DNA from 2 places in the Variovorax sp. P1_H2 genome. Region 1 is predicted to be linked to the other one. Evidence: riboswitches for the same ligand, from Rfam matches in the RefSeq annotation. Region 1 holds a riboswitch; the other holds the start of a gene.
What was found. A riboswitch is a leader RNA that binds a small molecule or an ion and turns the genes downstream of it on or off. The one in region 1 is predicted to bind glycine.
Positions count from the first base shown of each region.

Region 2: it holds a riboswitch for glycine, as region 1 does, so the genes downstream of both, gcvT (glycine cleavage system aminomethyltransferase GcvT) here and AC1D2E_RS13210 (D-amino acid dehydrogenase) in region 1, are expected to answer to the same signal.

Region 1 is NZ_JBFUCJ010000030.1:56,922-61,222, reverse strand. It holds gene AC1D2E_RS13215 (FIST signal transduction protein) at 49-1,317, shown strand; gene AC1D2E_RS13210 (D-amino acid dehydrogenase) at 1,408-2,709, opposite strand; glycine riboswitch at 2,798-2,905, opposite strand; glycine riboswitch at 2,906-3,007, opposite strand; gene AC1D2E_RS13205 (FAD-dependent oxidoreductase) at 3,018-4,259, opposite strand.
Region 2 is NZ_JBFUCJ010000022.1:16,705-24,898, forward strand. It holds gene AC1D2E_RS10475 (YciI family protein) at 1-300, opposite strand, end outside; gene gcvP (aminomethyl-transferring glycine dehydrogenase) at 440-3,349, opposite strand; gene gcvH (glycine cleavage system protein GcvH) at 3,376-3,753, opposite strand; gene gcvT (glycine cleavage system aminomethyltransferase GcvT) at 3,806-4,966, opposite strand; glycine riboswitch at 5,017-5,132, opposite strand; glycine riboswitch at 5,148-5,246, opposite strand; gene AC1D2E_RS10495 (hypothetical protein) at 5,281-5,763, opposite strand; gene AC1D2E_RS10500 (TRAP transporter large permease) at 5,845-7,122, opposite strand; gene AC1D2E_RS10505 (TRAP transporter small permease) at 7,119-7,613, opposite strand; gene AC1D2E_RS10510 (TRAP transporter substrate-binding protein) at 7,704-8,194, opposite strand, start outside.

The DNA of each region.
Region 1 (4,301 bases):
CAAGGGTCCCCCACCGGCGCGCAAGCGCGCGCGTTGAAAGCCGAGCCCATGAAGCTGTTTCCTTCCGGACATGCCACCCATCCGCAGTGGCGCATGGCGGCGGGGTTGGTGCTGGCCCAGTTGCGGGCGCAGATGGCGCTGCCCGACTACGCGCGTTCGCCGACGCTGGGCCTGCTCTACATCACCGATCACTACGGGGAAGACGCCCAGGAGATCCTCGATCACCTGGGGGCCGAACTGCCCGAGATCACCGACTGGACCGGCACCGTGGGTGTCGGCGTGGCCGCCAACAACGCCGAGTATTTCGATGAGCCAGCGCTCAGCGTGATGCTGTGCGAGTTGCCGAGCGACCAGTACCGCGTGTTTTCCGGCGTAGCGCCGCTCGCCAGCTCGGAAATGAGCGGCTTCGCGGCCCATACCGCCCTGGTGCACGCCGACCCGCGCACGCCCGAGCTCGGCGAACTGATCGCCGAGATGGCGGAGCGCACCGACACCGGCTACCTGTTCGGCGGCCTGTCGTCGGGCCGGGTCGGCTCGCTGCAGTTCGCGATCGGCGGCAACGGCAACATCCGCGGCCATGGCGCGGTTGGCGGCGTGTTCTCGGGCGGCCTGTCGGGCGTGGTGTTCGGCGAAGGCGTGCGGCTGGTCTCGCGCGTGACCCAGGGCTGCCAGCCGGTGTCGCGCGAACGCGAGATCACCGAGGCCGACGGCAACCTGCTGCTCGAGCTCGACGGCGAGCCCGCGCTCGACGTGCTGCTGGCCGACCTGCGGGTGTCGCTCGATGCGCCCGAGCAGGCGATCGATGCCGTGCGCGCCACGCTGGTCGGCCTGGCCGAGGCCGGCAGCGACGGCGTCCGGCGCACCGGCGATCTGGGTGCCGACGTGAGGGTGCGCCACATCATCGGTCTCGACCCGACGCGTCGCGGCGTGGCGATCGCGGATGTGGCAGCGGCCGGCATGCGCATGAGCTTCTGCCGCCGCAATGTGCAGGCCGCGCGTGCCGACCTGATGCGCGTCTGCGCCGAGATCCGCGAGGAACTGGAGCCCCAGGAGCAGACGCTGGCGACCGCGCGCGAGATCGCGGCCGGCGAGGCCGAGGCCGCGCCGCATCCGGCGCGCCGCATCGCGGGCGCGATCTACGTCAGCTGCTCGGGCCGCGGCGGGCCGCACTTCGGGGCCCCCGGCGCCGAGCTCCAGATCGTGCGCCATGCGCTCGGCGACGTCCCGCTGGTCGGCTTCTTCGCCGCCGGCGAGATCGCCCGCAACCACCTCTACGGCTATACCGGCGTGCTGACCGTCTTCACGGGCGATGACTGAAGGCCCCCACGCTCCCCCACTGCGTGTGGGTCGCTGCCCCCCGAGGGGGCCGCAGGCCGCCTTGGGGCGGCCCGGCGCCGGCCTGAGAGCTTAGGCCGGCTGCAGGGTCGGGGACAGCCCTGAGCGGGCACCGGTGAAGGCGAAATCGACCTCCGGCGCCAGCCCGCTGACGATCCGCGCGATCGACTTGCCGGAGCCGCAGGCGTGGGTCCAGCCCAGCGTGCCGTGGCCGGTGTTGAGGAACAGGTTGGGAAGCCTGGACGCCCCGATCAGCGGCACGTTGCTCGGCGTCACCGGGCGCAGCCCGGTCCAGAACTGGGCCGCGGAGGCGTCGCCGGCGCCCGGGAACAGTTCCTCCACGCGCCGCACGATCGCCTCGCAGCGCACGGGGTTCAGGTCGCGGTCGTAGCCGTTGAGCTCGGCGGTGCCGGCAATGCGCAGGCGGTCGCCCGCGGCCGAGGTGTAGCGCGAGAACACCAGCTTGAACTCGTCGTCGGTCAGCGAGACCTGGTGCGCCTTGGAGGCGTCCCGGACCGGCATCGTCACCGAGTAGCCCTTGGCCGGATAGATCGGCAGCCGGATGCCCAGCGGCGCGGCCAGGAGGGGGCTCAGCGAGCCCATCGCCAGCACGTAGGCGTCGCCGCGGATGCGCTGGAAGCGGCCTTCGTCGTCGGTCGCCTCGACGTGGTCGAGGCGGCCGCCGGCTGCGCGCAGCGCGGTCACGGTATGGCTCATGAGGAAGCGCACGCCGGCTGCCTCGGCCAGCCCGGCCAGCCCGCGCGCGAAGCGGTTGGCATCGCCCGATTCATCCTCGGCCGTGTAGGTCGCGCCGGCCAGCTGCGGCCGGATGTGCGACAGCGCGGGCTCGAGCCTCACGGCCTCGTCGGCCGAGATCACCCGCCGGTCGCAGCCGAGCGCGCGCATCTGCTCGGCGGGCTCCAGCGCGGCGTCGAACTCCTTCTGCGTCGTGTAGAAGTGCAGGATGCCCTGCGTGCGCTGGTCGTAGTCGATCCCGGTGTCGCGCCGCAGCTGCTGCAGCGTGTCGCGGCTGTAGGTGCCCAGGCGCACGATCTGCTCGATGTTGTGGCGGGTGCGCGCCGGCGTGCATTCGCGCAGGAACGAAAGGCCCCAGAGCCACTGGCGCATGTCGGCGCGGATGCGGAACAGCAAGGGCGCATCTTCCTTGCCGAGCCATTGCAGCACCTTGAGCGGCGCCCCCGGGTTGGCCCAGGGCTCGGCATGGCTGACCGAGATCTGGCCGCCGTTGGCAAAGCTGGTTTCCGCCGCCGGCGTGGCCTGGCGGTCGATCAYGGTCACATCGTGGCCGAGTTGCTGGAGGTAGTAAGCCGAAGTCACGCCGAGCAGGCCGGCGCCAAGAACGATCACGCGCATATCGAGAACCCTTGATGGTTGCAGCGCTCGAACGCAACGGAGACGGCATGCTGTCGAAACGAAAGCAACCGGACCGTGCGTCCAAGTTGCCGCTCCCCCTGTCCTCGGTACCTGAGAGATTCACCCGCTGCGCCCGCAGCGGGTTTGCTCCTTCGGTGCACCACGCGCGGCGTGATGGCTCTCCAGACGGCTTTGACAGTGAACTGCAGTACGAGCCCATCGCGTGGGCCGACCTGAGCGTTTATGGGAGTTTGCGCCTTCGGTGGGGCCCCTGGGCCCGCTCTCCTGCAGTGGGCGGATTGTAGCGGCTAAGGGCGCCGGAAGGCGAAGTCGAGTTCGGGCCGAAGTCCGCTGACGATCCGCGCGATCGACTTGCCCGCGCCGCAGGCATGGATCCAGGTTCGAGCGCCGGGCGCGGTGTTCAGGAACAGGTTGGGGAGGCGGGTCTTGCCGATCATCGGCAGCCGGTTGGTGCTGGCCGCGTGCATGGCGGTATCGAAACTGGCCCGCGCGGCGTCGGCGACGCCGGGCAGCAGCATCTCGGTGCGGCGCACGATCGCCCGGAAGCGGTCCGAGTCGGGCTCGGCCTCTTCGTCGAGCCCGGCCCGCACGACGGCCCGGACCTGCAACTGGTCGCCGGCCGGCGTTTCGATGCGCGTGATGCGCAGCTTGCCCTGGCGGTCGCGCAAGGGCATGCGCGGCGCCAGCGAAGGGTTCAGGATCGGCATCGTGACGATGTATTCGCGCACGAAGCGCAGCGGCATGTCGATGCCCAGGTCTTCGGCGTGCGGCACGCTCGACGCACCCAGCGCCAGCACGTAGGCCTGTGCGCGCAAAGTGGTCGGCTCGCCGGCGGCATCGAGCAGCTCGACATGGTCGATCCGGCCGTTGCGTTCCTTGAGCGACACCACGGTGTGCCGCGTCATGAAGCGCACGCCGGCGGCGCGGCACAGGAACACCAGGCTGGCGGCGAACTGCGCCGGATCGCGCGCCGGGTCTTCCTGCGCGTGGGTCGCTCCGGCCAGCTTGCCGCCCATCGCCTTCAGCGCCGGTTCCAGGACGATGGCTTCGTCGGCCGACAGCAGCCGTTCCTCGCAGCCGAGGCTGGACCAGTGCGTGGCGCCGGCCGTCCGGACCCGGAAGGCCTCGGGATCGGTGTAGATGTTCATCAGGCCGGCCGAGCGCGAGCCCTGGGGCACTCCGGCTTCGTCGCGCAGGGCGCGCGCGCTCTTGCGGCTGTACGCCGCCAGTCGCACGAGATGGTCGAGGGGATCGCGCTTGGCCGGCGTGCCGACGGCCCGGTCCATCAGCCTGGAGAGGCCGCGACGGATGCCGCTGCACAGCCTGGACAGCTTCCTGCCGCGCCGGGGCGATGCCGCTGCGGCCGGCGCTGCGGTCGCCAGGCCGCGTGCCTTGGCCGCCGGCGTCGCATGCCGGTCGACCACGGTCACTTCGTGTCCGAGCTGTTGAAGATAGTAGGCCGAGGTCACGCCGAGCAAGCCCGCGCCAAATACAACCACGCGCATGTCCGAATCCTTTTGGGAGGGCATGAACGGCGGGCGTTAGCGCTTACTGTAAAAGCGGCAAGACCC
Region 2 (8,194 bases), on a different contig from region 1:
GTCGAAGGGGGCGCGTCGCAGCCATTCGAGCGCTTCTTCCTTGGAGCGCACCTGCCAGAGCCAGAAGCCCGCGATCAGCTCCTTGGTCTCGCTGAACGGGCCGTCGATGACGGTCCGCTCCTTGCCGGAAAAACGCATGCGGGCGCCCTTCGAACTCGGGTGCAGGCCTTCGCCCGCGAGCAGCACGCCGGCCTTGACCAGCGCCTCGTTGTAGTTGCCCATGTCGGTCAGCAGCTGCTGGCTCGGCATCACGCCGGCCTCCGATTCCTTGCTGGCCTTGACGATCACCATGAATCGCATGTTCTTGCTCCTTCGGTTTCGAGGCCGGCGGCAGTCGGGGATCGACCGCACAGTTCCGGGGCTCTGAATGGACGTCGAAGCAGCAGGCGCGAAATCGACAGCCAGCTGGCCATCGACTTGTAAAAGAATGCTTCTCGCGTCAGCTGCCGGCGTAGTCTTCCGTGGGGACGCAACTGCAGAACAGGTTGCGGTCGCCGTAGACGTTGTCGACCCGGCCGATCGGCGGCCAGTACTTGGCCTGCCGCAGGCTGGTCAGCGGGAAGGCGCCGAGCTCGCGCGAGTAGGGCCGGGTCCATTCGGTGCCGAGCAGGCTGGCCGCGGTGTGCGGCGCGTTCTTCAGCGGGTTGTCGTCCTTCGGCCAGATGCCTTCCTCGATGCGGCGGATCTCGCCGCGGATCGCGATCATCGCCTCGATGAAGCGGTCGAGTTCGGCCAGCGGCTCGCTCTCGGTCGGCTCGACCATCAGCGTGCCGGGCACCGGGAAGCTCAGCGTCGGCGCATGGAAGCCGTAGTCGATCAGCCGCTTGGCGACGTCCTCGGCGCTGACGCCGCTGGCGTCCTTGAACGGGCGCAGGTCGAGGATGCACTCGTGTGCCACGTGGCCGTTGGGGCTTGCGTACAGCGTCGGGTAGTGGTCCTTGAGCCGCGCGCTGATGTAGTTGGCGCTGAGGATCGCGGTCTCGGTCGCGGCCTGCAGCCCCTTGGCGCCCATCATCCGGCAGTACATCCAGCTGATCGGCAGCACCGCCGCGTTGCCCAGCGGCGCCGCCGACACCGCGCCCACCGCGCCGTTCGACGGCAAGCCGCCGGTCGCGTGTCCCGGCAGGTAGGGCACCAGGTCTTCCACCACGCACACCGGGCCGACGCCGGGGCCGCCGCCGCCGTGCGGAATGCAGAAGGTCTTGTGCAGGTTCAGGTGGCTGACGTCGCCGCCGAACTCGCCCGGCGCCGCCACGCCGACCAGCGCGTTCATGTTGGCGCCGTCGACGTAGACCCGGCCGCCGTGCGCGTGCACGATCTCGCAGAGCTCCTTGACGCGGGTCTCGAACACGCCGTGGGTGCTGGGGTAGGTGATCATCACCGCGGCGAGCGTGGCGCTGTGCTTCTCGCAGGCGCGCTGCAGGTCGTCGATGTCGACGTTGCCGTCGGCGTCGCAGGCGGTCACCACCACCTTCATGCCGACCATCTGGGCGCTGGCCGGATTGGTGCCGTGCGCCGACGAGGGGATCAGGCAGACGTTGCGGTGCGTGTCGCCCCTGGCTTCATGGAAGGCCTTGATGGCGAGCAGGCCCGCGTACTCGCCCTGCGAGCCGGCGTTGGGTTGCAGGCTGATGCCCGCGTAGCCGGTGGCTTCGCAGAGCCAGGCGCGCAGCTGGGCGTCGAGCTGTGCGTAGCCATGCAACTGGTCGGCCGGTGCGAAGGGGTGGATGTTCGCGAACTCGGGCCAGGTGATCGGGATCATCTCGCTGGTCGCGTTGAGCTTCATGGTGCAGCTGCCGAGCGGGATCATGCTGCGATCGAGCGCGAGGTCCTTGTCGCTCAGGCTGCGGATGTAGCGCAGCATCGCGGTCTCGCTCTTGTGGGTGTTGAACACCGGGTGCGTGAGGAAAGCGCTGCTGCGGCGCAGGTCCTCGGGAAGGCGCAGCTGCGCCGTGGCGGCGATGGCGTCGAAGTCGGGTCCCCGCGTGCCGGCCGTTGCGAACAGTCTCCACAGCATCTCGACGTCGGCCCGGGTGGTGGTCTCGTCGAGCGAGAGGCCCAGGTGATGCTGCAGCCGATGGCGCAGGTTGACGCCGGCAGCCAGGGCCCGTTCGTGGATGGCCTGGGTGTCCTCGCCGGTTTGGATCGTGAGCGAATCGAAGGCCGTGCCGTTGACCAGCTCGCGGCCCATCTGTTCGAGGCCCTGGGCCAGCACCGCCGTCAGCAGGGCGACGCGCTGCGCGATGCGGCGCAGACCCTCGGGCCCGTGGTAGACCGCGTACATGCTGGCGACCACCGCCGGCAGCACCTGCGCGGTGCAGATGTTGGAGGTGGCCTTCTCGCGCCGGATGTGCTGCTCGCGCGTCTGCAGCGCGAGCCGGTAGGCCGGCTGGCCGTGGGTGTCGACGCTGACGCCGACCAGTCGGCCGGGCAGCGAGCGCTTGAACTCGTCGCGGCAAGCCAGGTAGGCCGCATGCGGGCCGCCGTTGCACATCGGCATGCCGAAGCGCTGGGTGGTGCCGCAGACGATGTCGGCATCCCACTCGCCGGGCGGTGCCAGCAGCGTCAAGGCCAGCAGATCGGCTGCCACGCAGAAGGCGGCTTCGCACTGGTGTGCATAGCCGGCGAGCGGACGCAGGTCGTGCACCTGGCCGGTGGTGGCGGGGTACTGTGCGAGCGCGCCGAAGAAGCCGCCGCTGGCCATCAGATGCGGCAGGGTCTCGGACGCGGTGCTGACCTTGACCTCGATGCCCAGCGGCGCGGCGCGCGTGCGGATCACCTCGATGGTCTGCGGATGGCAGTCGCCCGAGACCAGGAACACGTTGCTCTTGCTCTTGACGCTGCGCCGGGCCAGCGTCATTGCCTCGGCGGCCGCGGTGGCCTCGTCGAGCATCGAGGCGTTGGCGATCGCCATGCCGGTGAGGTCGCAGACCATGGTCTGGAAATTGACCAGCGCCTCCATGCGGCCCTGCGAGATCTCGGCCTGGTAGGGCGTGTAGGCGGTGTACCAGGCCGGATTCTCGAGCACGTTGCGCAGGATCACGCCGGGCGTGTGGGTGCCGTAGTAGCCCTGGCCGATGAAGCTCCTGGCCACCTTGTTCTTCGCCGCGATCGCCTTCAGCTCGGCCAGCGCGTCGGCCTCGGTGATCGGCGCCGGCAGCCGCATCGGGCGGCTGCGGCGGATTGCCGGCGGCACGATGCCGTCGATCAGTTCGGCGCGTGTGGTCGAACCGACCGCAGCGAGCATGGTCTGCTCGTCGTCGGCTTCGATGCCGATGTGGCGGGCGATGAATTCCTCGGCGTTCTGGAGGTCGCGCAGCGAGAGGTGGGAAGGCACGGGAGTCGGCATGGAGGGCTCGGGTGATGGTGCGGGAATCAGCTTTCGGCGGAGAACTTCTCGTAGGCGGTCCCGTCGAGCAGCGCCTCGAGCTGGGTCGGGTCGCTCATGCGCACCTTGAAGAACCAGCCCGCATCCATCGGCGCGCTGTTGGCCAGCGAGGGGTCGGCGCGCAGCGCCTCGTTGACCTCGGTGATTTCGCCCGAGACCGGCATGAAGACGTCGGCCGCGGCCTTGACCGATTCGACGACACCGGCGACGTCGCCCTGCGCGAAGCCCTTGCCGACTTCGGGCAGGTCGACGAAGACCACGTCGCCGAGCGCATCCTGCGCGTGCACCGTGATGCCGACGGTGACCAGCGCCGCGTCGGCTTCGGGGCGCACCCACTCGTGGTCCTTGGTGTACTTGAGGGTCATGGGAAGAACTCCTTGAAGAAAGGCTGGCTTGGAAAAATCGGGTGAGGGACTGTCAGCCCCGGTGGTAGCGGGCCGGCACGAAGGGCATCGTGCTGACTTCCATCGGCACCGGCTTGCCGCGCACCATGGCCTGGATCCGCGTGCCGGGCTCGGCATAGGCGAGCGCGACATAGCCCATCGCGATCGGCCGGTCGACGCTGGGGCCGAGCAGGCCGCTGGTGACCTGGCCGATGGCCAAGCCCTCGAAGGACTCGAGCACGGTGCCGTCGCGCACCGGCACGCGCTCCAGCGCCACCAGGCCGACGCGCTTGCGCTTCAGTGTCTCGTGGTCGAGATGGCCGGCCGTTCCATTGGCGGCGATGAGCTGCGCCAGCACCCGGGCCGCACCCGGGAAGCCGCCTTCGCGCGCTCCGCCGCTGCGCCGGACCTTCTGGATCGCCCAGCCCAGCGCGGCCTCGACCGGCGTGGTGCTTTCGTCGATGTCGCTGCCGTAGAGGCACAGGCCGGCCTCGAGCCGCAGCGAATTGCGCGCGCCCAGGCCGATCGGCTTGACCTCGGGCTGGGCCAGCAGCAGGCGGGCCAGCGCTTCGGCGTCCTTGGCGGCGACCGAGATCTCGAATCCGTCTTCGCCGGTGTAGCCGCTGCGCGTGACGAAGGCCGTGATGCTGCCGATCTGCACCGCGCCGCCGGTCATGAAGACGAAGCGCTCGACGCCGGGCGACAACCTGGCCAGCGTGGCCGCGGCCTGCGGGCCCTGGAGCGCGAGCAGGGCGTGGTCGGGCATCGGCAGCACCTGGCAGCGCTGGCCGATCCGGGCCTGGATGTGGGCGATGTCGGCCTGCTTGCAGGCGCCGTTGACGATCACGAACAGTGAATCGTTGCCTTCGTTGAAGAACATCAGGTCGTCGAGGATGCCGCCCTGTTCGTTCAGCAGCAGCCCGTAGCGCTGCTTGCCGGGCGCCAGCCCGATGACGTCGACCGGCATCAGGCTTTCGAAGGCGGCGGCGGCATCGGGCCCGGCCAGGCGCAGCTGTCCCATGTGGGAGATGTCGAACYGGCCCGCGGCCTCGCGCGTGTGCTTGTGCTCGGCCATCAGGCCGGTGGGATATTGCACCGGCATCGAATAGCCGGCAAAGGGCACCATGCGGGCGCCGAGCGCCAGGTGCAGGCCGTGGAGCGGGGTCTTCAGCAGATCGTCGGATGCGGCAGCCAAGGGCGGTTCTCCAAAAGGGGCAGTGCTTGTTCCATGGCGAGAAGCCATGGGCCACCCCTGCTGTCCGCTTTACCTGAGAGATTCGCCCCACGATCGGGGTTTGCTCCTTCGGTGGGCGGTGCGACGCGACTTTCGCGACCAACCGCCTCTCTCCAGCAAGGAAACGCCCTGAATTGGGGCGTCTTGTCAGTCCTTTTGCCTGAGCGTTCGGGCCCTTGGTTCGGGGGACCTGCGCCTTCGGCGGCCCCACCGCGGCGGGACGCTCTCCTGACCGTTGGAGTGTAAGGGAATCGGCGGGCCGCCGGCCGGCGACTTCAATGCACCGGCGACGCGGGGAGCAGTTTGTCGATGCGCTCGCGGATCGCCTCGGCGCGCGCGACGCCCGCCATCTTCTCGATCTCGTCGAGCATGGTGCTGGCGGTGGCCAGCATCGAGGTCCGGTCGCGCGCCGCCCGCAGCGCCTCGCGCAGGCGTTCGGCGAGCACCGGATCGCGGCGCACGAACATGCGCTCGCAGAGGTCGAACAGGAACATGCGCGTGGTGGCCATCGAGGGCTTGCCGTCGAAGGCGTCCGCCGCGACCGGCGCATCGTCGATCGGGCGGTCGCGGAGGTAGCCCTCCTGCACCAGGTGGCGCGCCACCCGGCCGGCTTCTTCGCGGCCGCCGAACAGCGCCCCGAAATCTGTCAAGGAGCGCTGGCCGTCGGCCATCAGCAGCAGGGCGCGCTCGCGCTGGCCCAGCGTGCGGCGGCCGGGCTGGAGCTCCAGGCGCGCTTTGTCGGTCTTGGTGAGGAACATGGATTGCGGTGGCGATCGGTAGACGAGCGCCGCAGCATGGAGCCCCCGCGTGACGGTTTGATGAAACCGCCCGCCCAGCCGCTATTTCGCGTAGACCAGATCACGCAACCCGAGCGAGATGCCGGGCACGTAGGTGACCACCATCAGGCAGGCCAGGATCACCAGCACGAACGGGATGAGGTACGGCACGATGCGGTCGAGCGAGATGCGTGCCACCGTGCAGGCCGCGAACAGGTTGACGCCGAAGGGCGGCGTGATCATGCCGAGCGCCAGGTTCACCACCATGACCAGCCCGAAGTGCACCGGATCGATGCCGAAGTGCTGCGCCACCGGCGCCAGGATCGGCGCCAGCACGATGATCGCCGCGCTGGTCTCGATGAACATGCCGATCACGAACAGGGCCGCATTGACGCCGAGCAGAAACATTGCCGGCGACTGCAGCACCTCCTGCAGCCAGCGGCCGATCGCGTCGGGCACGCCGGCGCGCGTGATCAGGAAGGCGAACAGGCCGGCGTTGGCGATGATGAACATGATCACCGACGAGGACACCACCGACTTGCGCAGCACCGCATAGAGTTCGGCCGGCCTGATCTCGCGGTAGATCAGCGTGCCGACGATCAGCGCGTAGAGCACCGCCACCGCCGACGCCTCGGTGGGCGTGAAGATGCCGCCGTAGATGCCGCCCAGGATGATCACCGGCATCAGCAGCGCCCAGCCGGCGCGCCAGGTCGCGGTGCCGACGCCGAGCCGGCCGTCGCCGTCGTTCTTGCCCAGTCCCTTGAACTTGCAATAGACGTAGACGAAGGCCATCAGCGCCAGGCTGATCAGGATGCCCGGGCCGAAGCCGGCGATGAACAGCTCGCCGATCGAGACCTCGGCGCTGACGCCGTACAGGATCATCGGGATCGAGGGCGGGATGATGACGCCGAGTTCGGCGCTGGTGGCCTGCAGCGCGGCCGCGTAGCCGACCGGGTAGCCGTGCTTGATCAGCGCCGGGATCAGGATCGCGCCGATCGCGAAGGTGGTCGCCACCGAAGAGCCCGACACCGCCGCGAAGATCATGCAGGTCAGCACGCAGGTCATCGGCAGGCCGCCCTGCACGCCGCCCACCAGGCTCTTGGCGAAGTCGACCAGCCGGCGCGAGATGCCGCCGGTCTCCATCAGGTTGCCGGCCAGGATGAAGAAAGGAATGGCGGCGAGCGGAAACTTGTTGATCGCGTTGAACATCTCCTTGACGGAAATCAGCATGTTCGCGTTGGAGGCCTGGATGCCGAGCACCGAGGCCAGGCCGATCGAGACGGCGACGGAGATGGTGAGTGCGAAGCACACCACCATGGTCGTGATCATCACGGCGGTCATTGAGCGGTTTCCAGTTCGTTGCGCTGCGGGTCGATCAGGTTGGCGATGATGCCGATGACGCAGAACAACCCGCCCACCGGCAGCGCCGCGTAGGCCCAGAACATCGAGACCGATTCGAGCCCGGCCATCGACTGCACGCTGCCGCGCTGCGCGTAGTCCCAGCCCCACCAGATGATGACTGCGATCAGGGTCAGCGCGGCCAGGCATACGACCCAGTCGAGCACCCGGCGGACCTTGGGCGGGCTCCAGCGGTAGAGCACGTCGACGCTGACCATCGCGCCCTGGCGGAAGGCGGTCGGGATGCCCATGAAGACCATCCAGATCAGGCTGATGCGGATCAGGATCTCGGACCATTCGGCCGGTTGTTCGAGGACGAAGCGGGTGACGATCTGGAACACGCCGAGCGAGGAGGCGACCACCAGCATGAAGCAGGCGATCGCCATCGCCAGGCCGGTGGTCCAGCGGTCGAGTGCGAGGAAGGCGGATTTCATAGGGGCATCAGGGATTCGAACGAAAAAGCGCCCGCCAGTGAGACTGAGCGGGCGCGCGCTGCCGCGAGAATGTCGCGGCCGCGGATGGCATTACTTGACGTCGCGGATCTTGTCGAGGTTGGCCTTGCCGAACTGCTTCTCGAACTCGGCGTTGACCGGTGCCAGCGCGGCGACGAACCTGGCCTTGTCGACGTTGTCGATCACAGTCATGCCCTTGGCGCGCAGATCGGAGACGCCCTTGGCATCGTCCTCGTCGACGCGAGCCCGGTTGGCCTTGATGGCTTCCTTGGCGGCGTCGAGGAAGGCCTGCTTGTCGGCGGCGCCGAGCTTGTCGAAGGCGGCCTTGTTCATCACGAAGATGCAGGGCGAGTAGACGTGGCCGGTCAGGGTGAGGTGCTTCTGCACCTGGTCGAACTTGGCCGAGATGATGACCGGCAGCGGGTTCTCCTGGCCGTCGACCGTGCCTTGCTGGAGCGCAGTGAAGACCTCGGGGAAGGCCATCGGCGTGGTGATGATGCCGAAGCCCTTGTAGGCCGCGATGTGCACCGGGTTCTCCATGGTGCGCATCTTCAGGCCCTTGA